3 regions of the Comamonas trifloxystrobinivorans genome follow, and region 3 is predicted to be linked to each of the others. Evidence: riboswitches for the same ligand, from Rfam matches in the RefSeq annotation. Region 3 holds a riboswitch; each other region holds the start of a gene.
What was found. A riboswitch is a leader RNA that binds a small molecule or an ion and turns the genes downstream of it on or off. The one in region 3 is predicted to bind cobalamin.
Positions count from the first base shown of each region.

Region 1: linked by a shared signal. The riboswitch ahead of ACFIQF_RS12570 (TonB-dependent receptor domain-containing protein) and the one ahead of ACFIQF_RS00280 (TonB-dependent receptor) in region 3 are both predicted to bind cobalamin.
Region 2: linked by a shared signal. The riboswitch ahead of ACFIQF_RS22460 (nitrite reductase) and the one ahead of ACFIQF_RS00280 (TonB-dependent receptor) in region 3 are both predicted to bind cobalamin.

Region 1 covers NZ_JBHZGV010000009.1:158,634-168,672, reverse strand. The annotation lists gene ACFIQF_RS12610 (ATP-binding cassette domain-containing protein) at 1-187, opposite strand, end outside; gene ACFIQF_RS12605 (hypothetical protein) at 423-905, opposite strand; gene cobO (cob(I)yrinic acid a,c-diamide adenosyltransferase) at 1,032-1,601, opposite strand; gene ACFIQF_RS12595 (ABC transporter ATP-binding protein) at 1,637-2,455, opposite strand; gene ACFIQF_RS12590 (FecCD family ABC transporter permease) at 2,455-3,495, opposite strand; gene ACFIQF_RS12585 (ABC transporter substrate-binding protein) at 3,495-4,487, opposite strand; gene ACFIQF_RS12580 (bifunctional adenosylcobinamide kinase/adenosylcobinamide-phosphate guanylyltransferase) at 4,487-5,080, opposite strand; gene ACFIQF_RS12575 (cobyrinic acid a,c-diamide synthase CobB) at 5,091-6,518, opposite strand; gene ACFIQF_RS12570 (TonB-dependent receptor domain-containing protein) at 6,522-8,423, opposite strand; cobalamin riboswitch at 8,512-8,758, opposite strand; gene ACFIQF_RS12565 (DUF904 domain-containing protein) at 8,794-9,012, shown strand; gene ACFIQF_RS12560 (cell division protein ZapA) at 9,009-9,401, shown strand; gene ACFIQF_RS12555 (sulfite exporter TauE/SafE family protein) at 9,878-10,039, shown strand, end outside.
Region 2 covers NZ_JBHZGV010000024.1:55,825-65,863, reverse strand. The annotation lists gene ACFIQF_RS22465 (hypothetical protein) at 1,000-1,230, shown strand; cobalamin riboswitch at 1,326-1,570, shown strand; gene ACFIQF_RS22460 (nitrite reductase) at 1,858-3,090, shown strand; gene ACFIQF_RS22455 (precorrin-8X methylmutase) at 3,074-3,715, shown strand; gene cobI (precorrin-2 C(20)-methyltransferase) at 3,726-4,469, shown strand; gene cobJ (precorrin-3B C(17)-methyltransferase) at 4,480-5,241, shown strand; gene ACFIQF_RS22440 (cobalt-precorrin-6A reductase) at 5,261-6,007, opposite strand; gene cbiT (precorrin-6Y C5,15-methyltransferase (decarboxylating) subunit CbiT) at 6,006-7,202, shown strand; gene ACFIQF_RS22430 (cobalamin biosynthesis protein) at 7,199-7,675, shown strand; gene cobM (precorrin-4 C(11)-methyltransferase) at 7,672-8,466, shown strand; gene cobF (precorrin-6A synthase (deacetylating)) at 8,466-9,230, shown strand; gene ACFIQF_RS22415 (hypothetical protein) at 9,947-10,039, opposite strand, start outside.
Region 3 covers NZ_JBHZGV010000001.1:60,254-70,292, reverse strand. The annotation lists gene cobN (cobaltochelatase subunit CobN) at 1-3,380, shown strand, start outside; gene ACFIQF_RS00290 (magnesium chelatase ATPase subunit I) at 3,377-4,468, shown strand; gene ACFIQF_RS00285 (vWA domain-containing protein) at 4,468-5,106, shown strand; cobalamin riboswitch at 5,154-5,400, shown strand; gene ACFIQF_RS00280 (TonB-dependent receptor) at 5,537-7,711, shown strand; gene ACFIQF_RS00275 (ABC transporter substrate-binding protein) at 7,729-8,829, shown strand; gene ACFIQF_RS00270 (FecCD family ABC transporter permease) at 8,826-9,932, shown strand; gene ACFIQF_RS00265 (ABC transporter ATP-binding protein) at 9,932-10,039, shown strand, end outside.

The DNA of each region.
Region 1 (10,039 bases), on a different contig from region 3:
GGCCAGCCTGCGGCGTGAGCAAACCGGCCAGCAGTTTGAGCAAGGTGGATTTGCCGGTGCCGTTGCGGCCGAACACGCCAATCGTGGCCGGGCCGCGCACTTGCACCTCAAAGCCGCGGTACAGCAGGTTGCTGTAACCAAAGTGCAGATCACGGATCTGCAACCAGTCCAATGCACTTGCGTTCATGCTCTGCCCTGGCTGGCGCGTGCAGGAGCCAGTGCCCAGCGCAATGCGGGCACGGCTTGCGCCGGGTTGTTTTTCTGCGGCATCTCCACTCCCTGTTTGGCATCTGATCTTTATCGATGGGCCTGCCGCTCCAGCACTAGCCGTGAGCAAGCAGACACTTTGGCAGCGAGCTTAGCCGATGTGGGCGCGCTGCGGTTTGCAGCGTTGCGCCCGCGCCAATCCCAAGCGCCCAGACTCAACCGCCCAGATGCATGGTGAAGCGGGCGCCGTTGTCCAGCTCGCACTGGCCGGTGCCCAAGGTGGCGGAGTTCATCTGGTAGCTGCAGCGCATCCAGCCGCCGCGGCTGCCAGCGCCGTTGGCAATGCCGCTGCGCGCTCTGCTGGCATCGCGCGTGGCTTCGCCGCTGTAGGTTTCGCCCAGGATATTGGCGCTGAAGATGCCGCGGCCGTGCAGATCGTTGGTCACCGTACCTTGCACGGTACCGTATTTGGCCGCCAGCTCATTGGCCGGGTACATGCGGGCGTTGAAGGTAACGGGCGCATTCGCCGCTGGTGCCACGCTGCTGGCTGCAGCGGCTGGCGATTGCACCGGGCCGCCGGGCACGGGCTGCATGGGGACGACGTAGCACGCGCTCAGCAACAAGCTGGATGCGGCCACCACCGCCACTTGCGCAGCACGACGAGCAATACGGGAGACCAGAGCGTTACGGGTTTGCATATGTTTCGAACCAAGCCCAGGCACATGCCTGTGAGCGCAGTCTCGGCCAACCGCGCAGCAAACCCGCATGCTTTTGCACCAAGTGCCAGCACTTGGCGCAAAAAGTAGCGTGCAGCGATACCTGCGTCAGTCTTCGATGCCGCGCTGCGCCGGAACACCAGCCTGGAAAGCGTGCTTGATCAGCTTCATCTCGGTCACGGTGTCGGCCAGGTCGATGATTTCCTGCGGGCAGCGGCGGCCGGTCAGGCACACATGCACGTCTTTGGGGCGCGCCTTGAGCGTGTCGATCACCTCGTCGAGCGGCAACCAGCCGTAGATCAGCGGGTAGGTGATTTCGTCGAGCACCACCAGAAAGTACTCGCCCGAGAGGATGTCGGCCTTGGCCTTTTGCCAGCCGTCACGCGCGAGCTGGCCCGATTGATCGAGGTCCTTGCTCTTCCAGCTGAAACCGTCGCCCAAGCCTTCAATCGGCAGACCTACCTTGTCGGCCAGGCGGTGTTCGCCAAAGCGGGCGGTCGGCACTTTCATGAACTGGTAGACCTTGACCGCCTTGCCCCGGCCGGTGGCGCGGAAAGCCAGGCCAAAAGCGGCCGTGCTTTTGCCTTTGCCGTCGCCGGTGTTGACGATGACCAGGCCGCGGCGCTCGCCCTCGGGCTTTTCGTAAGGTTTTTCGGTAGGCGGGGTTTCGATCTGCATGCGCGTCTTTCGCTAAAGGGTTGGGAGGTACGGATTCAGCCCTTGTGGGCACGGCTGGGCTGCGTTCTGGGCAAAGCCAGCCACATGCCGTCGATCTGGCGGATCTGGATGCGGTGCTCAAACACCGCTTCCAGCGCGGCGTGGGTGGCAGCGTCATTGCTGGCGCCGTGGTGCACTACGCGACCGGCGTCCATCACCAGCGTGTCGTCGGCTAGCAAGGCAAACGACAGCTCGTGCAAAACGCTGACCACGGTGGTGCCCTGTGCCACCAGGGCGCGCACGGCTTCCATCCAGTCGGTCTGGTGCGGCGGGTCCAGGTTGGCAAGCGGCTCGTCCATCAGCAGCACCTGCGCCTGCACCGCCATGGCGCGGGCCAGCAGCACGCGCTGGCGCTCGCCGCCGGACAGCTCGGCCACCGGGCGGTGGCGCCATTCCCAGGCCTGGGTCTGGCGCAGGCAGCGCTCGACGATGGCATGGTCTTTCGCGCTGGGCGATGCCAGCCAAGGCTGGTGCGGCAAACGGCCCAGCAAGGCGACATCGAGCACGGTCAAATCTTCGGTCACCACTTCGCCCTGACCCAGCCAGGCCAGCGCCTGGGCGCGCTGCTTGCGCGGCCAGTTCTGCACGGGCTTGCCAAGCAGGCTCACCTGGCCTTGCATGCTGTTCGCCGGCCACAGGCCGCACAGTGCCTTGAGCAAGCTGGATTTGCCAGCGCCATTGGGGCCGACAATGCTGGTCCAGCGCCCTTGGGCAAAGCCAGCGGACAGCTCGCGCAGAATCGGTTTGCCGTGCACGCTGGCGCTGAGAGCCTGCGCACTGAGCGCGATTTTTTCTGGCGTTTGGAACTCTGCCATTACATTGCTCCTGCCGCACGCGTGCTGCGGTGCATGCGCCACAGCAAATAGGTGCCGCCCAGTGCAGCAGTGAGCACGCCCACCGGCAGCTCTTGTGGTGCCACCAGCCAGCGCGCCAGAATGTCGGCCGCCAACAGCAAGGTGCCGCCCATGGCTGCGGCCAACAAAGTGCTGCGGCCATGGCCAACGCGCACCAGGCTGCGCACCAGGTGCGGTGCGGCCAAGCCCACAAAAGCAATCAAGCCGGTTTGTGCCACCGAAGTGCCGGTGGCCAGCGCCAGCACGGCTACCAGGCCGTAACGCAATTGCGTCAGCGGCAGACCCAGGCTGTTGGCGGTGGCTTCGCCCAAGGTCAAACCATCGAGCACGCGCGAGCAAGCCCAGGTGGCCAGCGCGCAGAACAAGAGCACAGCCGCCATCAGCGCACAACCTTCCCAGCCGACAAAAGCCGAGGTGCCCAAGGTGAAGGCTTGCATGGCTTGCAGAATGTCGGGGTGTTTCAACTCCAGCAGATCGCGCACAGCGCCCAGCACCACGCCCACAATCACGCCGGCCAGCAGCAGGCGCAAAGTGTTTTGCACATTGCGCGCCAGCACCACGGTCAGCGCCACGGCGCAGGCAGCGCCTGCGAATGCCATGCCCGTCATGCCCAGGCGGTAAACCAGGCTCAGGCTGGTGATGGACGATCCCATCAGCACCAAACCCAGCGCGCTGCCCAGCGATGCACCGGACGCACTGCCCAGCAAATACGGATCGGCCAGCGGATTGCGAAACAAGCCTTGCGCCACCGCACCTGCCAGGCCCAGCAAAGCGCCGGCCAGCCAGGCGCCGAGCGAACGCGGCAGGCGGATATCCATCACGATTTGCCACGAGATCGGGTCTTCGCGCATGCGCAGCACGCTCTCCCAACCGGTGCTGCCCACGCTGGCGCCCAGCATCAGCAGCACAAAGGAGAGTAGCAACAACACCACGGCCAGTACCGTGCTGCGGCGCTGGCCGGGAGCGGCTTCTGGCGCTGCTGCGGGCAAAGCGGCTGCCATCAACGCTGCGCCTCCGCGCCCTGCTTTTTGGGCGCTTTGTCAACCAGGCACTGGGCAATCAAATGCGCGGCCTCGGCCATGCGCGGGCCGGGACGCACGATGGTGTACGAATCCTGATCGCTGAACACGCACAGATGCCCACCTTTGATGGCCTTGAGGTTGTTCCAGCCCGGGTAGCTGGTAGCAGCCTGCATGCTGCGGTTGCCCAGCAAGATGACATCGGGCTGAGCGCGCAGCAAGAACTCGGGGCTCAGGCGCGGGAACGGCCCCAGCTCAGCGGGCACCACGTTGCCCACGCCCAGTTGGCTGAGTATTTCGCCAATGAAAGACTGCGGGCCAGCCGCATAAGGGCCACGGCTCACTTCAAAATACACGCGGGTGTTTTTGATGCTGGCCGGCACCAATTGTGCGGCTTCGACCACGCCCGCTTGCAACTCGCGCCACACGCGCTCTGACCCTTGCTCGGGCGGCACACCCAGCAGCTGGCCCAGTTGGCCCAGCACCTTGTGCACGCCGGCTTGCGATTTCACCTCCAGCGCCACCACTTTGACGCCCAGCGCCTCCAGCCGTTCGGCCACCTTGGAGGCGTTGGAGAGCAAGACCAGATCGGGCTTGAGCGCCACGATCGATTCCACGCTCGGGTCCAGCCCGCCGCCCACCACGGGCAGTTTTTTGACCGCTGCCGGCCAGTCCGAATAACGGTCCACGCCCACCAAGCGGTCGCACAGGCCCAGCGCACATGTGCCTTCGGTGAGCGATGGCAGCAGACTGACAATGCGCTGCGGCGGCTTGGCCAGCAGCACGGTTTTGCCGCGGTCGTCGGTAACAGGCTGCGGCGCCTGGCGTGCCGATTCGGCAAAGACTGGAACAGTGGCCGCGCGCTCGGCGGCAGACTGGTTTTGCGCGGAGGCCGCAGTAGCGGAAAACGCGCACAGCAGCGCAACGGCACTGGCAGTAATGTGCCAAAAAAGAGGAGCTTTCGAGCGGGGCATCATTTCATCTGCAGCGGCAAACCTGCCGCCATGAAGGTGACACGGTTGCAAACCGCAGCCGTTTGTTGGTTGAGCGTGCCCAGCGCATCGACAAAGGCGCGCACTTCGCGCCCCAGCGGGATCACGCCCAGACCGATTTCGTTGCTGACCAGAATGACCGGGCCTCGCGCTTGCTGCAGCGCTTGCAAAAAGAGCGCGGCCTGCGCCGGCCAAGTGTCCTCGTCGTCTTGCGGCGTTACCAGATCAGGCGCAGGCATCAGCCAGTTGGTGAGCCACAGGGTGAGGCAATCCACAATCAGCAGATGCTGCGGCGAGCTGTGCGCAGCAATGGCCTGCGCTACGGCACGCGGTGCTTCCAGGGTGGCGAGCTGCGCCACTCGCTCAGCGCGGTCGCGCTGGTGGCGGGCAATGCGCTCGCGCATTTCTGCATCGTAGGCCGTGCCAGTGGCTATCAAACTGGCGCGGTGTGAGGCATCGGCCTGCAGCCATTGGCGTGCCAACAGCTCAGCCTGGCGCGATTTGCCCGATTTTTGGCCGCCCAACAGCAAGAGCTTGAGCGCTGCGCCGGTTGGATAAAACAGGTGGTCTGCCATGGCCGCCATCTTATTCAGTCAGCGTGGGCACGGCGGCTTGCCAGGCTTGCGCATCGACCACCGTTTGCGGCGCACCCAGCAAAGCGGCCACCGCCTGCGGGCAAGAGGCAAACCAGGCGTGGAAGTAGCTGGCGTGGATGCTGCCGTGGCTGTAGAGCGCCTCGCCCTTGCCTGCTTCAGGCGCTTGGCCGGGGCGGCTGCTGCGCGCCAAGGTGGCAGCTTCGCTCTCCAGCCGCGAATAGTGGAAAGTGTGGCCGCGCAGCAAACCCCAAGGCGTTGCCAGTTGCTGCATGCCCAGGCCGGCCAGGCGCTGCTGCATTTGCGCTTGCGCGGGCAGCAGATCCCAGAGTTTGTGCCAGCGGCCTTCCAGATCGGTCAGGCCTTCGGCCAGCGCCACCATGCCGCCGCATTCGGCCCAGACTGGCTTGTTCTGCTCCAGGTGGGATTGCAGATCGAGCTGCAGGCCAGCATTGGCCTGCAGCGCGGGCAAATGCAGTTCAGGGTAACCGCCGGGCAACCACAAGGCATCGCAAGCGGGCAAGCGCTCGCCGGCTACCGGCGAGAAAAACACCAGCTCGGCGCCCATGGCTTGCAAGCATTCCAGGTTGGCGGTGTAGATAAAGCTGAAAGCCGCATCGCGGGCCACGGCAATGCGCTTGCCGGCCAGCAACTCTGGCACGGCAGGCACAGCAGGCGGCGCCACAAAATCAACCGACCAGCGCGCTTGCCATTCAGACCAAGGCAGTTGGCCCAACGGGGTTTGCGCCAGCACATCGGCAGCGGCGTCTAGGCGCTGCATGGCATCGGGCAGCTCGTGCGCCGCGATCAGGCCCAGGTGGCGCTCTGGCAGCAGGTTGGCGCGTGGCGCACTGCCTTCGCGCTGCACCTGCTGCATGGCGCCCAGCCACAGAGCCGGGTCGCGCAGGCCTTCGCGCAGCAAGTTGCCGTGGTGGGCGCTGGCCACGCGGTTGGCCAGCACGCCAGCCAACTGCAAACCGGGGTCAAAATGCTGCAAGCCATAAGCGATGGCACCGAAGGTACCGGCCATGGCCGCCGCGTCGATAACGACGATGGCCGCCACGCCCAACGCCTTGGCCAGCTCGGCGGCGCTGTTGGCACCGTCGAACAAGCCCATCACGCCTTCGATCAGCAGCACATCGTTGTGTTGCGCGGCCTGGTGCAGGCGTGCGCGCACATCGGCATCGCCGTTCATCCAGCGGTCCAGCGCGTGTACCGGCTGGCCGCTGGCCAACCGGTGCCATTGCGGATCGAGAAAATCCGGCCCGCATTTGAACACCTGCACGCGCCGCCCGGCGCGGGCATGCAACCGCGCCAAGGCAGCGGTGACCGTGGTTTTGCCTTGCCCGGAGGCCGGCGCTGCCACCAGCAGCGCCACGCAACGAACAGCTGCGGCAGAGGAATGCACTGCTTCAGTCACGGCTTATTGCGGCATCCACTTGATGCCGGCGTAGAAGCTGCGGCCTTCGTTGGCGTAGGTGCGCGCGGTTTCGTACTTCTTGTCGGTCAGGTTGTTGATGCGGGCGATAAAGCTGAAATCCTTGGCGATCTGCGTTGCGGCCGACAGATTGAACAAGGTGTAGCCACCCAGCACATTGGTGTTGGCTGCGTTGTCAAAACGCTTGGCCGTGGCCTGCATGTCAGCCCCCAGATCCCAGCCAGCCAAGCGCGTATCCACGCCCAGCGAGGCAAAGCGCTTGGCGCGGCGTGCCAGCAGCTTGTCGGTATCGCGGTCGCGCGGGTTCTGGAAATCGACCGAGCCGCGCAGGTTGAACTGGCCCAGCTTGGTGGTGCCGGCCAAGGTGATGCCTTCGAGGCGCGCGCGGCCCACATTGCTGTAGCAGCCGCCATAAGGGCCGGAGTTGCCAGCGCAAGTGCCCGTGCTGCTGACCCAGTTGATCAGCTCGGTGACGTTGTTGCGGTAGACGGTGGCCGAGAAGCTGTTGCTGCCTTGCGCCCAGCGCAGGCCCAGTTCGGCGTTCTTGCTTTCTTCGGGCTTGAGCGACGGATCGCCATACATGCTGAAGCGCTGGTACAGCGTAGGCGCGCGGAAAGCCGTGCCCACCGTGGCGGTGGCGCGCCAGTTGGGCGCAAACTCGTAGCCGTAAGCCGCGCTGCCCGTGGTTTTGCCACCGAATTCGCTGTCGTCATCACGGCGCAGGTTCAGTTGCACGGTGTGCGCACCGCTGTGCAGGCCGTAGCCCAGCGCCAGCGCGTTCTGGCTGCGGTCGCGGTTGATGTCGCCGTTGACCAGCGTGTCTTCGCGGCGCTCCAGCGCAGCCGTCAGTGTGTGCACGCCATAGCGCCACTCGTTCTGGAACAGGTAGTTGTGCAGGCGCGTATCGGTTTCGTAGGGCGAGGGGCGGGTTTCGTAGTAGTCGCGCGACTGGGTGAACTGCAGCTTGGTGCTGTAGTTGTCGGTCCATTGCGACTGCCAGTTCAGGCCCAGCGCATACATTTTGTTGATGCTGCGGTCGTCTTGCTGGCTGGTGTCGTAGCCGGAATTCATATCGCTGGCCAGCATGGTCGCTTCCAGACGCTGCTGCTTGTTGATCTGGTAGCCCAGGCGGGCATTGATGGCGTTGTTGCGGTAGCCATCTTTGTCGGGATTGGCGGTGGCCGTGTTGCGGGCATTGAAGCCGTCGGACTGCGCGCGGTTCAGGCCCAGCGAGTAATCCCAAGCACCTGCGCCGCCCGAGATGCCGGCCTCGGCCGTGTAGGTACCACGGTTGCCCACGCCAAAACCGACGTAGGGCTTGGGTGCGCCTTCGCCTTTTTTGGTGAAAATCTGCACCACGCCGCCCATGGCGTCCGAGCCATACACGGCAGCGGCCGGGCCGCGCAAGACTTCCACGCGCTCAATCAGCGCCAAGGGCAGCGACTGCCAGGAGGCACCGCCGGTGGATTGCGAATCCAGGCGCACGCCGTCTACATACACCGCCGTGAAGCGCGATTCCGCACCGCGGATGAAAACGCTAGTGGCCGCGCCCGGGCCGCCGTTGCGGGTGATCTGGATGCCGGGCACGCGCGCCAGCACATCGGCGATGGCGCCCGGCCCTTGGCGCTGCAGGGTTTTGTCGTCGATGATCGACATGTCGGCCGTCAAATCCGACAGCGGCTGCTCAATGCGGTTGGCGGTTACCACCATTTCCTGCAAGGTTTTACCCTCTGTTGCATCCGCGCTGGCGGCCTCTTGGGCCTGGGCGCCGGCAGCGGCCAGCAAGGCGGCAGCCAGGGCTACGCGCCGGGGCGAGAAAGACAGGGTGGACAAGGCAACAGCGGACTCAGGCGCAGACAGGCGCACCAGCGGCAAGTGGGATTTCATGGGAATCTCAGGCGATAACTACCCCGCGCCAGCCTCCCCGCCGGCAAATGGGGAAAAACAGAAGCGGCACGCCTGTCAGGCAGACGCACCGCAGTCCTCAGCGTTGGCCGGTATCCGGGCTGACGATGTCACAGCGCGCGCCTTCCCAAACACTTGTTCAAGGTATTCAGTGGCAATATTGCGGCTGCAGATGGCGTACAGCCATCGATCGCTTACCGTTGCGGGGGCAGCGCAGGTTGGGCATGGCTTGTAGGGCACAAGCGAACTCCCCTGCTTCCCGTTGAACTGCCAGGGTGTGAACCACCGTGGCGAGCACCAACGGGTACAATTTTATCGTCTTTACTGTTGCGCAATCAAAAACTGTCTCTCTATGGTCACTACGCCTTCTTTGGACCTGATGTTGGAACGGGTGGAAGCCTTGCTGACCCGCCACGAACAACTACAACGCGCGCACGCCGAACTGCAAGAGCAGATGGCCTCCCTCACCCAGGAACGCGACTCCCTGCAATCGCGCCTGACAGCCGCCCGCTCGCGCGTGGACGCGCTGATCGAACGCCTGCCCAAGACTTTTGACCAGGACGAATCATGAAGCAGCTTGAAGTACACATCATGCAGCAAAGCTATATGCTGGGCTGCCCCGAAGGCCAGGAAGAGCGCCTGCTGGCAGCGGTCAAGCAGGTGGACGACGCCATGTGCGGCATCCGCGACAGCGGCAAGATCCGCGGCCGCGAGCGCATTGCCGTGCTGGCCGCGTTGAACATGGCTTTTGACCTGCTCGACCTGAAAACCCAGAACACCGAGCTGAACCAGCAAGCCGAACAGGCCCGCAGCGAAGCGGCGGCACAGCCCGCTGCCGCCAGCGGCCAGGCATCGCTGAACTGGGACGAGCCGCGCCTGCAAGCTATCATGCAGCGCCTCGACGCAGCCACCAGCGACACGGCTGCGGCCGCAACCGCCAACGCCACCGCCGCCTCCTGAGGCACTCAATCCCCACGCATGGGCAGCGGTTGCAACACAGATTGCCGCCCATTGCAAGGATTTGGCAAAAAACCAGCAGCCAGCGCTTTCCCATCAAGCACTGGCTGCTACTATTTTTGCCCCAGTTTCGGACATTGAATTGGCATTTTGGGCCGGCAACCAGGCCCCAGCCGGTACAATGGAAGCGTTCGCAGCCCTGCCGGACTTTATAGTTCCTTGAACCAATGCTCTACGAGCACGGGCTTGGTACATCACCTGTTGAGCGTGATCGTCTCGCGTCAGATGAACCCAACGACAGGTTGCCCTCGCCCACCTGAACCCCCGGTTCAGGATGACGGTCCGGTGGATCCGCTGCGAACACCTCATTTGGGGCGGCCGCCCTCCAGCGCTGCCACCCGTCAGCTTCTCCTCTCCGCTGCGGCGGGGCTTTCAGGCCACCTGAGTCAGGTGGCCTTTTTCCTGCGCGAACGCCCACCATGACCGATCCTCTCGTATTGCTCCCGCTCTCGTGCTTGGGCCTGATCACCGGTTTTCTGGCAGGTTTGCTCGGCATTGGCGGCGGCATGGTGCTGGTGCCTTTCATGACCTACATCCTGGGCACGCAGGCGGTGGCGCCAGAGCTGGCGATCAAGATGGCG
Region 2 (10,039 bases), on a different contig from region 3:
GGAGGCTCGTTTTTCAATTGGCGTTGGTGGGCATTGCATGCAGCTGCTGGCCGGGTCTCGCCCCGGCGGGCGACCTTCTTTCTTGCTGCACGGCAAGAAAGGAGGCAAAGAAACGTGCCCTACATCCAGCGTCCCCGAAAGCTTCGCGGAGCGAATCTTTCGCGGCAACCTGCGCTCGAAGCAAACGGCGGCGTGCGGCATAACTTACTGCGCGCCAAGGCGCTCCGTTCGAACAGATGCCGCAAGTCAGAGCACGAAGTTTGGCTGTCCTGCGGCAGCCAAACCGCCGCCGTTTGCTCCGATCGCAGGCGCTGGCTGAAAGGGGTGGGGGACAGCCAACAGCCAACAGCCAACAGCCGGAACATCCAACGGCCTGCGAGAGCTGCGCCGTTTCACTCCCTCTCCCGCTGGCGGGAGAGGGTGGGGGCGCCCGGCTAGGGGTGAGGGTGGTACTGCCTTACCGTTGGCATGCGGTCTGCATTTGGGCGGTGTACGCCCCAGCTCTCTCCCGAGGGAGAGGGAGAAAAACTGCCAGCCATCGTTAACCACCTTCGTTCTTCCACGAAGCTATCCCGCTCCCACCCCTTTTGCATGCGCCGAGGAGCACAGGGCGTGGGCTGGCAGTTGCACCGCAGAGTGCAACTGCTTCGTGCTCTGACTCACCGTGTCTGTTTGAACGGAGAGCCTTTGGCTCGCAGTGAGTTTCACGGTGCAGGCCACGCCCGAGCACTCGCAGGTTGCCCTCTTGAATTTCGCCAAAGCGAAATTCAAAGGGACGCAGGCAGCAGGGGCCGCCTTGCTTTGGTTACTTTCATTGGCGGCGCAATGAAAGTGACTGCGCCGCCGGGCGCACATCCCGGCATCTGCGCGAAGCGCAGACCTCCTCGCAGAGAAAACGAACGCTCACCGCTACGCGTTCGCCTCTACCCGCTGACTACCATCTGGCGCTTTGCCGCCAAGGCAATAACCATAACGGCGCTGGAGCGTTTGCGTGACGATATGGACGGTTACGCTGCCAGCCGTTTCCCCGATCGCAACCGGCCGCAAATCCAGCACATCACGCTGTTTCGCTACCGCGAGGCGCTGCCTTGGCAGCCGCTGGTGCAAGCCTGTAGCGCCTTGTCGGCCTGGCAACAAACCTGGCGCATCGACCAGCTGGAGCTGGTGCATGAAACGGCTTACCCCTTGTTGGCAGGCCGCCTGGTAGGCGCTTTGCCCTTGCGCGACTGACTCTCTGCTGGCGCCGCATTGCGCCAAAGCTCGGGCAAGCCACACCCGCATCACGATCTTTGGGCCGGGTGCCAAACCCGGCGTAGAATCCACTCCCACAACAGGTGCTTCCAGGCGCGTTCTGCGCTGCGAAGTGAAACGGGAAGCAGGTGCGTGGCCTTTACACAGAAGGCTGCAATGCCTGCACTGCACCCGCAACGGTAATCAGAGACGTTGCACGCAAGCCCAGGCGCACAGCCGGGCAGCCACTGCGAAAGCGGGAAGGCGCGTAGCAAACACAGCTGGCAAAAGCCCGCTGAACTCTGAGAGTCCGGAGACCGGCCTGGTGTTTTCAAGGCGCAGCGGGAGTGCATGTGACCTGATGGGCAGCCACGTCCGCATTGCGGGCAGCGGCTGCCGGTCTTTGTCTCGTCCAGATTTCTATCTCTCCTTCTGCACATTTTGTTCATGCGGCCCGGGTGGTGGCCGCAGCGACTGTGGGTGCTGCATGGCGCGAGAGCTTCTGTCTCTATCTTCTGAGTGCTTTACGCTAAGGCGTGAGCGTGGTTATTGTGCTTTTTGCATGCTGCGGCTGGCCGGGTTTCGCAACGCGGCTTGCGCGTTGGGCTTCATCTGCGCAGCCCAACCATGAACCCATCCTTCAGCGTTCAAGGCTGGTGCCCCACCGCCTGGCAACCCATGCAGGCGCAAGACGGCTGGCTGGTGCGCGCGCGTCCGCCGTGTGCGGCCATTACTGCGGCGCAATGGCGCGTGTTGGCTGAGTTGGCGGTGGCGCATGGCGACTCGCAGTTGGAGCTTACGCGCCTGGGCAATGTGCAATTGCGTGGCGTGGCCGAAGCCGGGCTGGGCAGTTTGCGGGCCGCGCTGGTGGCGGCCGGGCTGGTGCCTGCGCAGGCGGATGCTGATCTGGCGCCACCCGTGCACTGCACGCCGTTTTACCGGCCGGGCGATGCAACGCATGCGCTGGCGTTGCAGCTCTCGGCAGCGGTGCAGCAACAGCTCAGCCCGGCAGCTTTGCAGCGCTTGGGCCTGGCGCCGCTGCCCAGCAAGTTTGGTTTGCTGGTGGATGACGGGCAGCAGCGGCTCAAAAACACGGGTGCCGACATTCGGCTGTGGCTGGAGCCCGATGGGCGTTACGCGCTCTGTGCCAGCGGCGCTTTGGAATGGCTGCCGTTTGAGTGTGCAGAAGACGCTGTCAGCACCGCCATACAGCTGGCCCGCTGGTTTGCGCAGCAGCGCATGCAACACCAGCCGGCGCCAACGCGGCTGCGCAGTTTGATTGCGCATTACCCGCGCAACACGCAAATACACCGTGAGGTAGCTGCGGCGGCCAGCGCGCTTGCAAGGCCTGTTTCATTGCCTGCCGATGGCGTGTTGATTGGCGCGTCACTGGGCCGCGTCAATGCGCATGCCATGTTGGCGGTGCTGCAGCATCTGCCCGAAAGCGCACCATTGCGCGTTACGCCTTGGCGGTCGTTGTGGGTGGATGCGGCGCTGGGCCAGGCTTTTCAAGACCCGCAGTACTGGATTACCGAAGCCGACGACGTGCGCTTGCGCGTTTCGGCCTGCACGGGCGCGCCGCGCTGTGCGCAAGCGCATATTCCGGCGCAGGCGCTGGCTATGGAACTGGCGCCGCATGTTCCCGCAGGCAGCCATTTGCATGTCAGCGGCTGCGCCAAGCGCTGTGCGCTCGCTGCCGATGCAACGGCAGAAATCAGCGCTGTCTTGCAGGGCGCTTCGGTCCAGCTTTTTCTCCGCTCCAACAGCAGCCATGCTGCGCCGCCCGTCTGCCTCATACCTGATGCGTTGCGCGCCGCGCCCCAACAAATACAACAACTGATCCATGACCTCCACGCTTAAGCACAGCTACGAAACCAGTGGCGCTGCCATCTACCGGCAGTCTTTTTCCATCATCCGCAGCGAGGCGGATCTGCAGCGCTTCTCGCCTTTGCAAGAGCGCGTGGCCTGCCGCATGATCCACGCCGCCGGCATGGTGGAGCTGGCGCAGCACATCCATTTTTCGCCCGATTTTGCCGAGGCAGCGGAGGCCGCATTGCAGCGCGGCGCGCCGATTTTGTGCGATGCGCGCATGGTGAGCGAAGGCATTACCCGCGCGCGTTTACCGGCGCAAAACGCCATCATCTGCACCTTGCAAGACCCGCATGTGCCGGCGCTCGCTGCCGACATGGGCAACACCCGCAGCGCGGCGGCGCTGGAGCTGTGGCGCGAGCATCTGGCTGGCGCGTTGGTGGCCATTGGCAATGCGCCCACGGCCTTGTTCCACTTGCTGAACATGCTGCAAGACCCGGCTTGTCCGCGCCCGGTGGCCATCATCGGCTGCCCGGTGGGCTTTGTCGGCGCGGCCGAATCCAAGGACGCCTTGCGCGCCTGGGGCGGCGTGCCGTATGTCATTGTTGAAGGGCGGCTGGGTGGCTCGGCCATCACCGTGGCGGCTGTCAATGCGCTGGCCAGCGCGGCAGAGTGAGGGGGTGGCGATGACGAACCTAGGCAACATCATCTGCGTCGGCCTCGGGCCGGGCGATCCAGACCTCATCAGCGTCAAGGCCGACCGGCTGCTGCGCAATGCGCGCCATGTGGCGTTTTTCCGCAAGCGCGGCCACCCGGGCAAGGCGCGGCAACTGGTCAATGGCATGCTGCATGCCGAGGTCACCGAATACCCAATGGAGTACCCGCTGACCACTGAAATCCCGCACGACGACCCGCGCTACATCGCGCAGTTGTCGGCTTTCTACGCGCAGTGGCAAGTGCGCCTCACCGAGCTGGCACGCACCGAGCAAGTGGTGGTGCTGTGCGAGGGCGATCCGTTTTTTTACGGCTCTTTCATGCACTTGTTTGTGCGTTTGCGCCAGGCGGGCGAGGTGCCGGTGGAGGTGCTGCCCGGCATACCGGGCATGGTCGGTTGCTGGCATGCCACCGGCATTCCCATGACCTGGGGCGACGATGTGATGAGCGTCTTGCCCGCCACCTTGCCCGACGAGCAACTGCGCCTGCATGTGGCGCGCTCCGATGCGCTGGTTTTCATGAAAGTGGGGCGGCACCTGGGCCGCATCCGGGCGCTGCTGGCCGAGCATGGCAAGTTGGACAACGGCTGGCTGGTGGTCAACGGCACCATGGCGGACCAGCAAGTCATGCCGCTGCGCGACGCGCCTGAGCGCTGCCCGTATTTCGCCATCGTCATCGTGCATGGCCACGGCCGGCGCCCGGCCAACGACATGTGAGAACGCCACCATGCCAACACAACAAGCATGCCTGAGCGTCGTGGGCCTGGGCCCCGGCGCAGACGAGCTGGTAACGCCACAAGTGCGCGCCGCCATTGCCAACGCCAGCGATGCGTTTGGCTACTTTCCCTATATCGCCCGCTTGTCCGGGCTGGAGCATTTGCAGCTGCATGCCAGCGACAACCGCGAAGAGCTGGACCGCGCCCGTGCCGCACTCAACACGGCCGCACAAGGCCGGCAGGTGTTGATGCTGTCGTCTGGCGACCCAGGCGTGTTTGCCATGGCCAGCGCCGTGTTTGAGGTGCTGGACCACGCTACGCCCGAGGAGCAGGCGCGCTGGGCCGCTGTTGACGTGCAAGTGCTGCCCGGCATCACCGCCATGCTGGCGGCGGCCGCGCGTTTGGGCGCACCGCTGGGGCATGACTTTTGCACCATCAACCTCTCCGACAACCTCAAGCCGGCGAGCGTGATCGAGCGCCGCATCCGCCTGGCAGCGCAGGCGGATTTTGCAATGGCTTTTTACAACCCCGCATCCAAAAACCGGCCGCAAGGTTTTGAGCGGGCTTTGCGAGTGCTGCAAGAGGAATGTGAGCCGCAGCGCCTGGTTTGCTTGGCGCGCAATGTCAGCCGCCCGGACGAAAGTTTTCAAGTACTCCGGCTGGAGCAGGTGCAGGCCGACATGGCCGACATGCGCACCCTGGTGATTGTGGGCAACCGCTACACGCGGCAAGTGGGCCGGCATGTTTACACGCCGCGCAGTTATGCCGAATAAGCTCGCCAGTACTCCGGCGTTACACCGTGGCGGCCAGCCACTGCATCGCCTCGTCGGGCGTTTCACACAGCGTTCGGGCGGGCAGGCGCGGGCGCTCCACCATTACCACGGGCAGGCCCAACTGGCGTGCGGCTTCGATCTTGGCGTAGGTATCCGGCCCGCCAGCGTTTTTGCTGACGATGCGGCTGACCCGGTGCTGGCGCAGCAGGGTCAGCTCGTCCGCCAGCTGAAATGGGCCACGCGCTATGACCAGCTCGCAATTCGCGGCGGGCAGCGGAAAGGGTTCTTCCGGCGCATCAACCACGCGCAGCACAAAGTGATGGCCGCCAGCGCAGGGGGCAAAAGCCGCCAACTGCTTGCGCCCGATGGCAAGGAACACGGTGCTGCCGTCTTGCGGCAAGGCACTGGCAGCGGCTGGCATGTCGGCCACGGTCGTCCAGCGGTCGCCAGCCTGCGCTTGCCAGGCGGGGCGCTCCATGGCCAGCAGCGGCACACCCAGCGCGGCGCAGGCCTCGATGGCGTGGCTGCTCATCTGCGCGGCAAACGGGTGCGTGGCGTCTATCACATGGCTGATGCGGTTCTCGCGCAAGTACTGCACCAGGCCGGCCACGCCGCCAAAGCCACCCACACGGGTGGGCAGCGCTGGCGTGCGCCGGGTTTGCGTGGCGCCAGCGTAGGAATAAACAGCTGGCACGCCCGCAGCGTGCAGGCGCGTAGACAAAACATGGGCATCAAAAGTGCCCCCTAACAGGAGAACATGGGTCATGGCCAATCCGTGGCTTTCAATCATCGGCATGCATCCGTCCGGATTGGACGGTTTGAGCGCAGCCGCGCGCCGAGACCTCGATCATGCCAGCTTGGTGTTCGGCAGCCCGCGTCATCTGGCCCTGGCCGGCGTGGGCGAGCGCGGCCGTGCCTGGCCTGTGCCTTTCGATGTGGGGCCGGTGCTGGCGCTGCGCGGGCAGGCCTTGGTGGCGGTGCTGGCTTCGGGCGATCCGTTCCACTTTGGCGCTGGTGCATCGCTGGCGCGCCATCTGCAAGTGGGCGAATGGCGCAACCACCCGGCGCCTTCCACCTTTGCCTGGGTCGCTGGCGAGCTGGGCTGGTCGCAAGAGCAGACGCACTGCCTGGGCCTGCACGCCCGGCCTTTGCAAACGCTTGCGCCTTTGTTGGCGCCTGGCGAGCGTTTTATCTGCTTGCTGCGCGACGGCGCTGCTGCGGCTGAGTTGGCGCAGTGGCTGTGCGCCGCCGGTTGGGGAGAAAGCCCACTGTGGCTGGTGTCGCATGCTGGCGGGCCAGACCGCGTTTTGCGCTCAGCGTTGGCGAGCGAGCTCTTATCTTTGCTGGCGGACGATCCCGCAGCAGCACCGGTTGCCGCTGCCTTTGAGGCGCGTGGCGGCGCTGGTTTTGTGCGCGTGCCGGGGCGCAGCACAGCCACTTTTGCGCACGACGGCCAGATCACCAAAGACGCCGTGCGGGCCATGACGCTGGCCGCGCTGGCACCGCGCCAGGGCGAGCTGCTGTGGGATCTGGGCGCGGGCTCTGGCTCGGTATCGGTGGAATGGTGTCTGGCTGGTGGCCGCGCCGTTTGCGTGGAGCAGCATGCTGCGCGTGTTGCCAATATTGAGCACAACGCCCGCCAATTTGCTTTGCCCATGCAGGTAGTGCAGGGCGATTCGCGCACCTTGCTGCCCCAATTGCCAGGCGAGCCGCAAGCCGTTTTTGTCGGCGGTGGTTTTGACCAAGCGCTGTTTACCGTGCTTTGCGCAAGGCTTAAAGCGCCTTGGCGCTTGGTGGTAAATGCGGTAACGCTGGAGACGCAGGTCTTGCTGGCGCAACTGCATGGTGCCCATGGCGGCCGCTTGCAGCAACTGCAATGGAGCGAGGCTGTGCCGCTGGGCAAGCTGCATGCCTGGCAGGCCGCAAGGCCCGTGGTGCAGTGGGTTTGGAGCGCAGCATGAGCCCGCACACGCGCTGGCTCGTTGGCTGGGGTTTGCGTGCTGCGGCCGAGCGCGCCTCGTTTGCCAGTTGCTGGGCGCAGGCTTGCAGCGCCGTGGCTGGCTTGGGCGCCGGGCCTGCGCCAATCACGTTTGCGGTGCTGCCAAGCCGCATGCAAACACCGGCTTGGCAAGCGCTGCTGGCTTGGCAGGCTTCTGCTGTGCCGCAGGCGGAATGCTTGCAGATAGCCGAGGCTGAGATCAACCACGCGGCCACGCCACACCAATCCTCGCGGCTGCTGCAGCGCTTTGGCACGGGCAGCGTGTGCGAAGCCCTGGCCTGGTGCGCTGCGTGCCGCTTGGCTGGCCCGCAAGCTATCCATTGGGCTTTGCCGCGCATTGTGTCGGCCGACCGGCGTGCCACGCTGGCCGTAGCAGTGCTTGCGCCCGCAGGCTTGCCGCCCACACCAACTTTGACATCAGGAGTTCCATCGTGACCATCCACTTCATCGGCGCTGGCCCTGGCGCTGCCGACCTCATTACCGTGCGCGGGCGCGATCTGCTCGCTGCCAGCCCGGTGTGTTTGTACGCGGGCTCGCTGGTGCCGCCAGAGCTGCTGGCGCATTGCCCGCCGGGCGTGCATCTGGTCAACACCGCGCCGCTGTCGCTGCAAGACATTGCGCAGGAGATGCTGGCCGCCCATGCCCGCGGGCACGATGTGGCGCGCCTGCACTCGGGCGACTTGAGCATCTGGTCGGCCATGGGCGAGCAGCTGCGCATTCTGCGCGAGCACCAGGTGCCGTACACCGTGACGCCCGGCGTGCCATCGTTCAGCGCAGCCGCTGCCGCCTTGGAGGCCGAGCTCACCTTGCCGGGCGCTTGCCAATCGGTCGTGCTCACCCGCACCTCGGGCCGCGCCTCCAGCATGCCTGATGGCGAAACCCTGGCCGCATTTGCCGCCACTGGTGCAGTGTTGGCCATCCACCTTTCCGTGCATGTGGCCGAACAAGTGCAGCAAGAGCTGCTCGGCTACTACGGTGCAGATTGCCCTGCCGCCGTGGTGTGGCGGGCCTCTTGGCCGGATGAGCTGGTGCTGCGCACCACCGTTGGCGAACTGGCCAGCACCGCGCAAAGCAATGCGCTGCAACGCAGCGCCTTGATCTTGGTGGGGCGCACGCTCAACCAAGACAACTTCGGCCAAAGCCGCTTGTACGCCGACGATTACGACCGCCGCTACCGCCCACGTGGCGCCGAGCCGCGCTTCCCGGCCGGGACGGAAGGCCTGTGATGCTGGAGCTGCTGCTGATCGGCATAGGCACCGGCAACCCCGAGCACCTCACGCGCGAGGCCGAGCGCGCTATTGCCTCGGCAGACCTGGTGCTTTTGCCGCACAAAGAAGACAACAAAGCCGAGCTGGCCCAGGTGCGCCTGGCCTTGCTGGCGCAATTGCAGGTGCCAGCCAACCGCATTGCCCATTTCGACATGCCGCTGCGCCGCCAGCAAGGCGCCGATTACGACCAGCAAGTCGACGAATGGCACGACGCCATTGCCCAGCGCTGGCAGACCTGTTTGCGCGCCCATGGCCCTGCGGTTGCTACGCGCCCCCAGCGCGTTGCGCTGCTGGTGTGGGGCGACCCGGCGCTTTACGACAGCACCTTGCGCATTGCCGCCCGCCTGGGTTTGGCGCAAGAGCAAGTGCGTGTGGTGCCCGGCATCACCTCCATGCAAGTGCTGTGCAGCGCTCACGGCATTGCGCTCAACGGTATTGGCGAGCCATTCCTGGTAACCACCGGTCGCCAGCTGCGCGACACAGGCTGGCCGCCAGGTGTGGACACGCTCGTCGTCATGCTTGACGGGCAATGCTCCTTCCAGCAAGTAGCGCAAGAGCCGGGCGCCACCATCTACTGGGGCGCCTACCTGGGCATGCCGCAGCAGTTGCTGATGCACGGGCCTTTGGCGCAGCTGGCGCCGGGGATTGTGCAAGCGCGGCAAGCGGCGCGGGAGCGGCATGGGTGGATCATGGATATTTATTTGTTGCGGAAAGGGGGCTGACTGGGCTGAGTCAGCGGGGCAGGTTTTGATTGCTTGCAGCTGCTGACCGGGGCTTGCGGCGGACGCGTGGCGGCGAGCCACTGTTGTCTCTACAAGGAGGTCTGCGCTTCGCGCAGAAGCCGGGATTTCGCCCCGGCGGGCGACTGACTTTCTTGCTGCACGTCCGGTGTGCCGGCCCAGAAGAAAGTCAGCAAAGAAATGTGCCCTACATCCAGCGTCCCCGACCGCCCCGCGAAGCGGGGCAATCGGGGCAACCTGCGCTCGAAGCAAACGGCGGCGTGCGGCATAACTTACTGCGCGCCAAGGCGCTCCGTTCGAACAGATGCCGCAAGTCAGTTCACGAAGTTTGGCTGTCCTGCGGCAGCCAAACCGCCGCCGTTTACTCCGATCGCAGGCGCTGGCTGAAAGGGTGGGGAGGGACATCCTGAACAGCCAACAGCCCGCGAGAGCTGCGCTCACTGATCTCGGTATATGCGTGGCGCTGCCATCCACTCACGGCGCAACGCGCCATGCCATAACATCGATTTCTGCCGCGTTGGCAGCCCTGGGGCGCGCTTTTGCAAACCGCCAAATCAACAGTGCTATCCCATTGCATGGGCATTGCAGGCGGCAAGGCGAGCAATGCAAATGAAAAACTGCACAGGGCGAACCGTGCGCAGTGGCAGTGTTTTGCGGCTGTAACGGGCGCTGCGCAGGGCGTGTGCAGCGCCTTTTGCTCAGGCGCGGCGGCGCAGCACGCCTGCGCCCAGCACTGCTGCGATCAGGCTGAGCAGCGCCAGCGCGGCCGGGTGCAGTGTGGGAATGGGTTT
Region 3 (10,039 bases):
TGCGCGAGGGCGGGCTGGCCAACGCACGCGAGTTTGTGCGTTATTTGTGGCAGGCTTTTCTGGGGGGCGAGCAAGCCGCCTTGCCGCCTCGCCCCTTGCCGCTGGCCGCCATTTACCATCCGCTGCACGACGACGCCAGCGTGCAGCACTGGCAGGCGCCCGGCCCTTGGCAGTGGCAGGTTGGCGCGCCGGTGGTGCTGGTGCTGTTTTACAAAGCGCACCTGCAATCGGGCAACACGCAAGTCTTTCAGGTGCTGTGCGAAAAACTGCTGGCCGCCGGCATGAACCCGCTGCCGCTGGCGCTGTTGTCGCTCAAAGACGCCACTTGCCTGGCCACTTTGCACGCGCTGTGCGAGAGCGAAAACGTGGCGCTGATCTTGAACACCACCGCGTTCTCGCAAGCCTCGCTGGACACACCGGGCGACCACGCGCTGGCGGGCGATGTGCCGGTGCTGCAAGTCATTCTCTCGGGCGGCAACCAGGAGGCCTGGCTGGCCGATGCCCACGGCCTGCAGCCCCGCGACATTGCCATGCATGTGGCCATGCCCGAGGTGGATGGCCGCATCATCACGCGCGCCATCAGCTTCAAAGGCCTGGCCTACCGCAGCGAGCTGACGCAATCAGACGTGGTGCAGTACCAGCCGCACCTGGAGCGCTTGGGCTTTGTGGTGGAGCTGGCGCGGCGCTGGTGCGAGCTGCGCCGCAAACCCCATGCCGACAAGCGCCTGGCGCTGGTGCTGGCCAACTACCCCACCAAGGAAGGCCGCATTGGCAATGGCGTGGGGCTGGACACGCCGGCCTCGGTGATCGAGATTTTGCAAGCGCTGCGCCAGCACGGCTATACCTTGGCCGAGATTCCGGCCAACGGCGATGCACTGATGGAGCAACTGCAAAGCGGCATCACCAACGAGCCTGATTCCTGGCAACTGCGCCCGGCCTGGCAAAGCCTGGCGCTGGCCGATTACCAGCAGCACTTTGCCAGCCTGCCGCAGGCCAACCAGCAAGCGGTGTTGCAGCGCTGGGGCGCGCCCGAGCAAGACCCGATGCTGCGCAACGGCCGCTTCATGCTGGCCGGGCTGCGCCTGGGCAATATCTTTGTCGGCATACAGCCGGCACGCGGCTACCACCTGGACGCACTGGCCAGCTACCACGACCCGGATCTGGTGCCGCCGCATTACTACCTGGCCTTCTACCACTGGCTGCGCCAGGGCTGGCAGGCCGATGCGCTGGTGCACGTGGGCAAGCACGGCAACCTGGAATGGCTGCCGGGCAAGAGCGTGGCGCTGGCCGATACCTGCTGGCCCGATCTGGCGCTGGGCCCCATGCCGCACCTGTACCCGTTCATCGTCAACGACCCGGGCGAAGGCACGCAGGCCAAGCGCCGGGCGCAGGCGGTGATTGTCGACCACCTGATGCCGCCTTTGACCCGCGCCGAAAGCTACGGGCCAACCCGCGATCTGGAACGCATGGTGGACGAATACTACGAGGCCGCCACGCTGGACCGCAAGCGCGCACAGCTGCTGCGCAAGCAGATTCTGGAGCACATCGTGCGCCACGATCTGCACCAGGATCTGGGCCTCGCTGCGCCCCGCAGCGAGCAAGAAGAGCAGTTGCTGCTCAACAAGACCGACGCCTATCTGTGCGAGCTGAAAGAGGCGCAGATTCGCGACGGCTTGCATGTCTTTGGCTGCTCGCCGGTGGGCCGCCTGGAGCGCGATACCTTGCTGGCCCTGGCCCGCCACCCGGTGGGCAGCGGCAAAGGCAGCCAGCAAAGCCTGGTGCGAGCGCTGGCGCAAGATCTGGCGCTGGGCGAAGGTTTTGACCCGCTGGACGCCGATTGGGCTGCGCCTTGGCAAGGCGCGCGCCCGGCGTTGCTGGCGCAGGTGGATGCATCGCCATGGCGCAACACCGGCGATACCCGCGAGCGGCTGGAGCTGCTGGCGCTGCAGTTGCTGCAAGCGCCAGAACAGGCGCTGCCACTGCTGGCCTTGCACAACGCCGCCATGGACAACACGCAGGCCGTGCTGCAACGCGTGGAGCAAGACCTGCGCCCGCGCCTGAGCGCTTGCGGCCCGCAAGAGCTGTTGCAGCTGCTGCGCGGTTTGGACGGGCGCTTTGTGCCTGCGGGCCCGAGCGGCGCGCCCAGCCGGGGCCGGCCCGATGTGTTGCCCACCGGGCGCAATTTCTTCTCGGTCGACACCCGCGCCGTGCCCACGCAAACCAGCTGGACGCTGGGCTGGAAATCGGCGCAGCTGCTGGTAGAGAAATACGCGCAAGAGCAGGGCGAGTACCCGGTGTCGCTGGGCTTGTCGGTCTGGGGCACGGCCACCATGCGCACCGGCGGCGACGATATTGCGCAGGCTTTTGCGCTGCTGGGCGTGCGGCCCACTTGGGCTGATGGCAGCTGGCGCGTGAGTGATTTCGAGGTGCTGCCGCTGGCTGTGCTGGGCAGGCCACGGGTCGATGTGACTTTGCGCGTGTCCGGCTTTTTCCGCGACGCTTTCAGCAACGTGATCCGCTTGTTCGACGCTGCCGTGCAAAAGGTGGCAGCGCTGGAGGAAGAAAGCGAAGCCGACAACCCGGTGCGCGCCCGCGTGCTGCGCGAGGCCGAGCAATTGCAGCAGCAAGGCATGGAGGCGGGCGATGCGCGCCTGCACGCCGGCATGCGGGTGTTTGGCGCCAAGCCCGGCAGTTACGGCGCGGGTTTGCAAGGCTTGATCGACGGCCGCAACTGGGAGAACGACGCCGATCTGGCCAGCGCCTACCGCAACTGGGGCGCCTACGCCTACGGCCAAAACCTGGAAGGCATGGCCGTGCCCGAGACCTTTGTGCGGCGCCTGTCCAAGCTGCAATTGGTGGTGCACAACCAGGACAACCGCGAGCACGACCTGCTCGATTCGGACGACTACTACCAGTTCCAAGGCGGCATGGCGGCCGCGGTGCGGCACTTCAGCGGCCAGCAACCGGCGCTGTATTTTGGCGACCACAGCAACCCGCAAGCGCCGCGCATGCGCACTTTGCAAGAAGAGATCAGCCGCGTGCTGCGCTCGCGCGTGACCAACCCCAAATGGATAGATGGCGTGAAGCGCCACGGCTACAAAGGCGCGTTTGAGATTGCGGCCACGGTGGATTATTTGTTCGCCTTCGACGCCACGGCCCAGGTGGTGCGCGACGACCAATACGCCCGCGTGACCGATGCTTTTGTGGCCGATGCCGATACCCGCCAATTCATGCAACAACACAACCCGCAGGCTTTTCACGGCCTGTGCGAGCGCTTGCTTGAAGCGGTGCAGCGCGGCCTGTGGCAAGAGCCGGGCGATTACCCCGAGCTGCTGGAGCAGCACCTGTTGCAAACCGAACAGCTGTTGGAGGCCCGATGACAGCAAACACCACAAACTACCCTTTTTGCGCCATTGAAGGCCAGCCCGCCTTGCAGCTGGCGCTGCTGCTGCTGGCGGTAGACCCGCTGCTGGGAGGTCTGCTGATCGAGGGGCCACGCGGCACGGCCAAATCTACCAGCGCCCGCGCCTTGGCCGATTTGCTGCCCAGCGGCCAGTGGGTGAACCTGCCGCTGGGCACCAGCGAAGAGCAGTTGCAAGGCTCGCTGGACTTGCAGGCCGCGCTGCAAGATGCGGCCATCAGCTTCAAACCCGGCCTGCTGGCGCAGGCGCACCAGGGCATTTTGTATGTGGACGAGGTGAACCTGCTGCCCGACCGCCTGGTGGACCTGCTGCTGGACGTGAGCGCCAGCGGCATTAACCGCGTGGAGCGCGACGGCGTATCGCACCAGCACGCGGCGCGCATTGCGCTGGTGGGCACCATGAACCCGGAAGAAGGCCAATTGCGGCCGCAGTTGCTGGACCGCTTTGGCATGTACGTGCGCCTGCCGAATGTGCCCGATGTGGCCACGCGCAAACGCATTGTGCTGGCACGCATGGCTTTTGACGCCGATCCGCAAGCTTTTTGCCAGCGCCATGCAGAGCAACAAAACGCATTGGCTGCGCAGTTGCTGGCCGCCCGCGCCAATTTGGAAAACGTGGCCTGGCCGGACGCCGTGCACGACGCGGTTGCCGAGCTGTGCCAACAAGCCGGCGTGGAAGGCGTGCGTGCGGATTTGGTGATGCTGCGCGCTGCACGCGCTAGCGCGGCTTTGGCCGGGCGCACGCAAGTGAACTTGGCCGATGTGCAGCAAGTGGCCGAGCTGGCTTTGGCGCACCGCCGCAGCGCGGATGCGCAAGCTCCAAAGCCAACGCCTGCGGGCGATACGCAACAAGCCGAACCACCGAGCAACCCGCCACCGAGCGAGCCACCGCCCAGCCAAAACAACGGCCAAGGCGATGCACACGCCGATGATGCAACAGCGTCTGGAAGCCAAGGCGGTGATGCTTGGGGCGGCATGGCCGCGCCGCAAGCCAGCGCCATCCACAGCGTGCCCGGTTGGAGGCCGGGCCTGCCAAAAAAAGCCTGATGCGCGCCAGCCAGGACGGCCGGGCCCAGCTGGGGCGCGCCAGCAATACCAGCGGCGCAGGCCGCGCCCAAACGCCGGCGCGCCAACGGCTGGACTGGCCGCAGACCTTGGCCGCCAAAGGCGCGCAGCCGCTGGCGTTGGAGCACCTGCGCTACCGGCCGCAGGCATCGGGCGCCAAGCTGGTGCACTGTGTATTGCTGGACCAATCGTCTTCCATGCTGCGCGGCCAAAAGCTGGCGCTGGCCAAAGGCTATTTGCAGGCGCTGGCCGAACAGGCTTACCGCAGCCGCGACAGCCTGTGCGTGATCGGCTTCAGCGGCACGGGCGCGCAGCTGCTGCACCGCAGCTTCAAGGCACAGGCGTTCAACGCGGGTTGGATTGAGCCGATCAGCGGCGGTGGTGGCACGCCCTTGGAAAGCGCGTTGGCCTTGCTGGACGAGAGCCTGCGCACCATGCGCAAGCAAGCGCCGCTGCACGCCTGCCTGTGGCTGCTGAGCGATGGCCGCTTTGCCAGCTTGCCGCCGCGGCCGCAGCAGGCCGATCAAATTACGGTGATCGATTTCGATACGCAGTGGCTGCAGCTGCAGCGCTGCCCAAAACTGGCGCAGGAATGGGGGGCCGAGCTGATCCGCGCCTGAGTTTGGCGGCCACGCGCCTGGCCAACTGTTAAACTCGGCATGCTTTTTTTGAAAGCCTATCCACAGGTGCTTGCTACGGCAAGTGAAACGGGAACAAGGTGCCGGCGCTATGCCGCAAGCCTTGGCTGCCCCCGCAACGGTAGGCAGGAGCCGCATTTCTCGGGCCCTTAGGGGCCCAGCCACTGAACCAGTCGTTTGCCCTTGCGGGCGGCGCGGTTTGGGAAGGCGAAATGCTGGTGGGGTAACGCGCCCCGACCTGCAAGCCCGGAGACCGGCCTGTGTCTAGCCGTGGCGTGCCCTTTGGGGCGCGCTCTCCCAACTGTCTGCGGGGTGTGGACGGGCGGTCTTGCGCTCGTCCCTGGTTTCGTTTTTCGCAGGCAGGGTCGGGCGCAGAGCAGCCCCCACATCAGGCAGTTTGACTCCTGATCTCATGAACGCTGCTTTCTCTCCCTCTTTCCGTTTGCGCCCGGTCGCCCGGCTGTTTTTGGCTGCGCGCAAACGCACTCGCCCAACCACCAATTCATTCACGCGCCAGCTCAGCCGCCTGTGCTGCGCCAGCCCTTTGCTGGGTATGCCAGCGCTGGCTTTGGCCGAAGTCACTTTGCCCGAGGTGCTGGTGACCAGCGACGCGCCCGAGCGCAACAGCCTGGCGCTGCCTGCTACCTCGGGCAGCAAGCTCAACATCAGCGTGCAAGATCTGCCCGCCAGCCTGAGCACCGTCACTGCCACGCAGTTGGAAGAGCGCGCTGATTACGCCGTGGTGGGCTCGGTGGTGCGCACCGTGGGGCTGAGCGCCAACAGCCAGCCCGGCAATGGCGGCCTGGCTTTTTCCAGCCGGGGTTTTGCCGGCGTCAACTCGGTAGGCGTGGCCGAAGACGGCCTGGTGCAGGGCGTGGCCGCCGGCACCGTGGCTTACCCCAACAGCAGCTGGGGCTACGAGCGCTTTGATGTGCTGCGTGGCCCGGCCTCTCTCATGTACGGCAGCGGCACCATGGGCGCCACCATCAACGCGGTGCGCAAACAGCCCAGCCGCGAGCGCAGCACCGAGGTGCTGCTGGGCGCGGGCTCGCACGGCAGCCTGCGCTCTGGCCTGGGCACGACGGGCGCGCTGAGCGACAGCCTGAGCTACCGGCTCGACGTGTACGGCGAGCGCAGCGACGGCCAACGCCAGCTGGGCAACAGCGACAGCAAAAAACTCATGAGCGCCATCCGCTGGCAAGCCAGCAGCGATTTGCGCGTGGATCTGACGGCCGACGTGAGCGACCAGAAGCCCGAGCGCTACTTTGGCTCGCCCGTGGTGGACGGCAAGATTGTCCGCAGCTTGCGCGACCGCAACTTCAACTTTCTCGACAGCGATGTGCACTACCAGGACGAGCGCTACAAGATCAAGGCCGAGTGGACGCCGCAAGCCGGCGTGCTGCTGCGCAACGAGGTGTACCACCTGAAGGCCGACCGCCATTGGAAGAACATCGAGGCCTATGCCTACGACCCGCGCGCTGGCGTGATGAACCGCTCGGACTACTTGGAGATTGGCCACGACCTGGAGCAAACCGGCAACCGTCTGGGTGCGGTTTTGCAGGCCGGTGCGCACGAGCTGGCGCTGGGCTGGGATGTGTCTGAGGCCAAATTCACGAGCAGCAGCAATTCGCCTTACAGCGGCCAATCGCAAGTGCCGGTGCTCGGCGGCAGCAACGGTTACTGGAGCAGCGCCGACCCGTATTTGCCGCGCATGTCCTCGCGCATCAAGCAACATGCTTTCTACCTGGAAGACGCCTGGAAGCTGAGCGCCGATTGGCTGCTGCTGGCCGGTGTGCGCCGCGATCTCTACGATTTTGACCGGCGCGATCTGCTCAGCCAAAGCGGCTTTGACAAAAAGCTGGGCGGCACCTCGGCCCGCCTGGGCCTGACGCGGCGCCTGGGCGAGCACACCAGCGTGTATGCGCAGGCCAGCACCGGCCACGATCCGGTCACCAGCTTGCTGTCACTGAGCCAATCGCAAAGCGGCTTTACGCTCAGCAAGGGGCGCCAGCTGGAAGTGGGTATCAAGCAGCAGCTGGCCGACGGCCGGGGCGAGTGGACGCTGGCGCTTTTCGACATTCGCAAGAACGACATCATCACGCGCAACCCGGACCGGCCGGCCGAATCGGTGCAGGGCGGCAAGCAGTCGTCCAAAGGCGTGGAGCTGGCTGCCGTGTGGGACGCCAACCCCGCCTGGCGCCTGGAAGGCAATCTGGCCTATACCGACGCCCAGTTTGACCGCTTGCTCGAAGGCGCCAGCGGCCTGGACCGCGCGGGCAACCGGCCGGCCAATGTGCCGCGCATCACCGCCAACGCCTGGGCACATTACAAGCGCGGCGACTGGCGTGCGTCGCTCGGCCTGCGCCATGTGGGCGACCGTTACAGCGACAACGCGAACAGCTCGCGCCTGTCTTCGTACACCGTGGCAGATGCGGTGCTGGCCTGGAACCTGAACCGCTCCACCACGCTGAGTCTGGTAGGCCGCAACCTGACGGACAAGCTCTACGCCAGCGCCGCCTACAGCCGCAGCCAGTGGTTGCTGGGCACAGGCCGCAGCTGGGAGCTGACGGCGCATGTGCGCTTTTGAGGCCGGGGGCTGAAACCATGCAGGTGAGAAACAGCTTTCGCAGTGTTGGCGTGCTGGGCGCGTTGGCCGCCGCCCTGTGCTTGGCCGCTTGCGGGCAGCGGGCCGACGAGGCCAACGCCAAGCCGCCCACGCAGGTGGCGGCCTTGGTGCCAGCGCAGCCACGCGCTGCGGTGGATGTGGATGTGTGCGGCCAGTCGCAGCGCTACCAGGCCGTGCCGCAGCGGGCGGTGACGCACGACGTCAACATCACCGAAATGTTTCTCTACCTGGGCCTGGGCGACAAGCTGGTGGGCTACTCCGGCATTCAGGCGCAAAAGGAGATCAGCCCGCAGGCCAAGCCCTGGCTGGAGAAAGTGCCCAACCTGTCGCCACAAGGCATGGGCTTGGAGGCAATTTTGGATGCCCGCGCCGATTTTGTTTTTGCCGGCTGGAGCTACGGCTTCCGCCCCGGTGGCGTGACGCCCGAGCTGCTGGCCAGCCACGGCGTGGCCTCGTATGTGATCAGCGAATCTTGCGTACATGTGCAAAAGCGCAGCCAGATTGCGCTGGGCGACATGCTGGTGGATCTGCGCAATATCGCCAAGATATTCGATGTGGAGCAGCAGGCCGCGCCCAAAATTGCACGCCTGCAAACAGGCATAGACAGCCTGGCGCAGCAGATGCAGGGCGAGCTTGAGCGCCCACGGGTATTTGTGTACGACAGCGGCGAAAAAATCCCCGTAACCGTGGGCCGCCTGGGCATGCCGCAAGCCATGCTGGAAGCGGCTGGTGCCAGCAATATTTTTGACGACCTGGAGCGCAACTGGCCGCGTGGCAATTGGGAAGATGTGATCACCCGCGATCCGGAGTGGATTGTGGTGATCGACTACGGCACGCCCAGTGCGCAAGGCAAGATCGATTTTCTGCTCTCGCGCCCCGAGCTGGCCGAGGTCAGCGCCATCCGCGAGCGGCGCTTTTTTGTGATGAGCTACGCCGAGGCCACGCCCGGCCCGCGCAATATCGAAACCGCGCAGCGCCTGGCAGCAGCCTTGCACCCGCAGCGGCAGATTCGCATCGACCCGGTGCAGTGGCCTGCGCCGCCTGCCAACAAGGCGGCAACGCCTGAAAGCCAGCCATGAGCTGCAACGCCAGCCGTTTTCACTGGCACAGCAACGAATGGCCTTTGCCGGCCTGGCTGGCGCTGTTGGCGGCCTTGTTGCTGCTGTGCGTGCTGGGCGCAATCACCTGGGGCTCGGCATCGATCAACGTGGGCATGGTGTGGGCGATTGTGAGCGAGCAAGTGGCTGCGCTGTTGGGGCTGCAAGCCGATGGTTCAGTGACAGGGCAGGGCGCTGCGCAGCGCCAGCATTACCAGATCGTCTGGATGATCCGCTTGCCACGCGTGCTGCTGGCGGCCTTGGTGGGCGCGGGTTTGGCAGTGGTGGGCGTGGTAATGCAGGCCATGGTGCGCAACCCGCTGGCCGATCCGTACATGCTGGGCGTATCGTCCGGCGCATCGGTGGGCGCGGTGTCGGTACTGGCCTATGGCAGCCTGGCGGTGGCGGGTTTATACGCGATCACCGCCGGTGCATTTTTGGGCGCGCTGGGCGCTACGGTGCTTGTGTATGCGCTGGCGCGGCAACAAGGGCAACTGCATGCCACGCGCTTGATTTTGAGCGGTGTGGCGGTCGGCTATTTGCTCATGGGCATCACCAGCCTGATCACCTTGACCGCCGGCCAGCGTGAGCTGGCCAACGCCTTGCTCACCTGGACTTTGGGCAGCCTGGCTGGCGCGCAGTGGCGTGCGCTGGGCATTCCAACCGTGGTGTTGCTGGCAGGCTTGTTGTGGCTGCTCCTGTGCGCCCGCGAGCTGAACGCCTTGTTGCTGGGCGACGAAGGCGCTGCCAACCTGGGCGTGGCGGTGCGGCAATTGCGCATGCAGTTGTTTGTGGTGGTGTCGGTGATGACGGGCACCATGGTGGCGGTGAGCGGCGTGATCGGCTTTGTCGGCCTGGTCATCCCGCACATCACCCGCATGCTGGTGGGCAGCGATCACCGCCGGGTCTTGCCCGTCAGCGCCTTGCTGGGCGCGTGTTTTCTGGTGCTGGTCGATGTGCTGGCGCGCACCTGGTTTGCGCCCATGGAGCTGCCGGTGGGCGTGATCACCGCGCTGATCGGCGGGCCGTTTTTCATCGGCATGCTGTGGCGCCGCACGGCCGATGCGCCGGGGAGGCAAGTGTGATGCTGCAAGCCCAGCAACTGTCGTGGAGCGCCGGCCATGGCGTCAAGGCCAGGCCGATTGTGCGCGGCGTATCGCTGCATGTGCAGGCGGGCGAAATGGTGGGCATT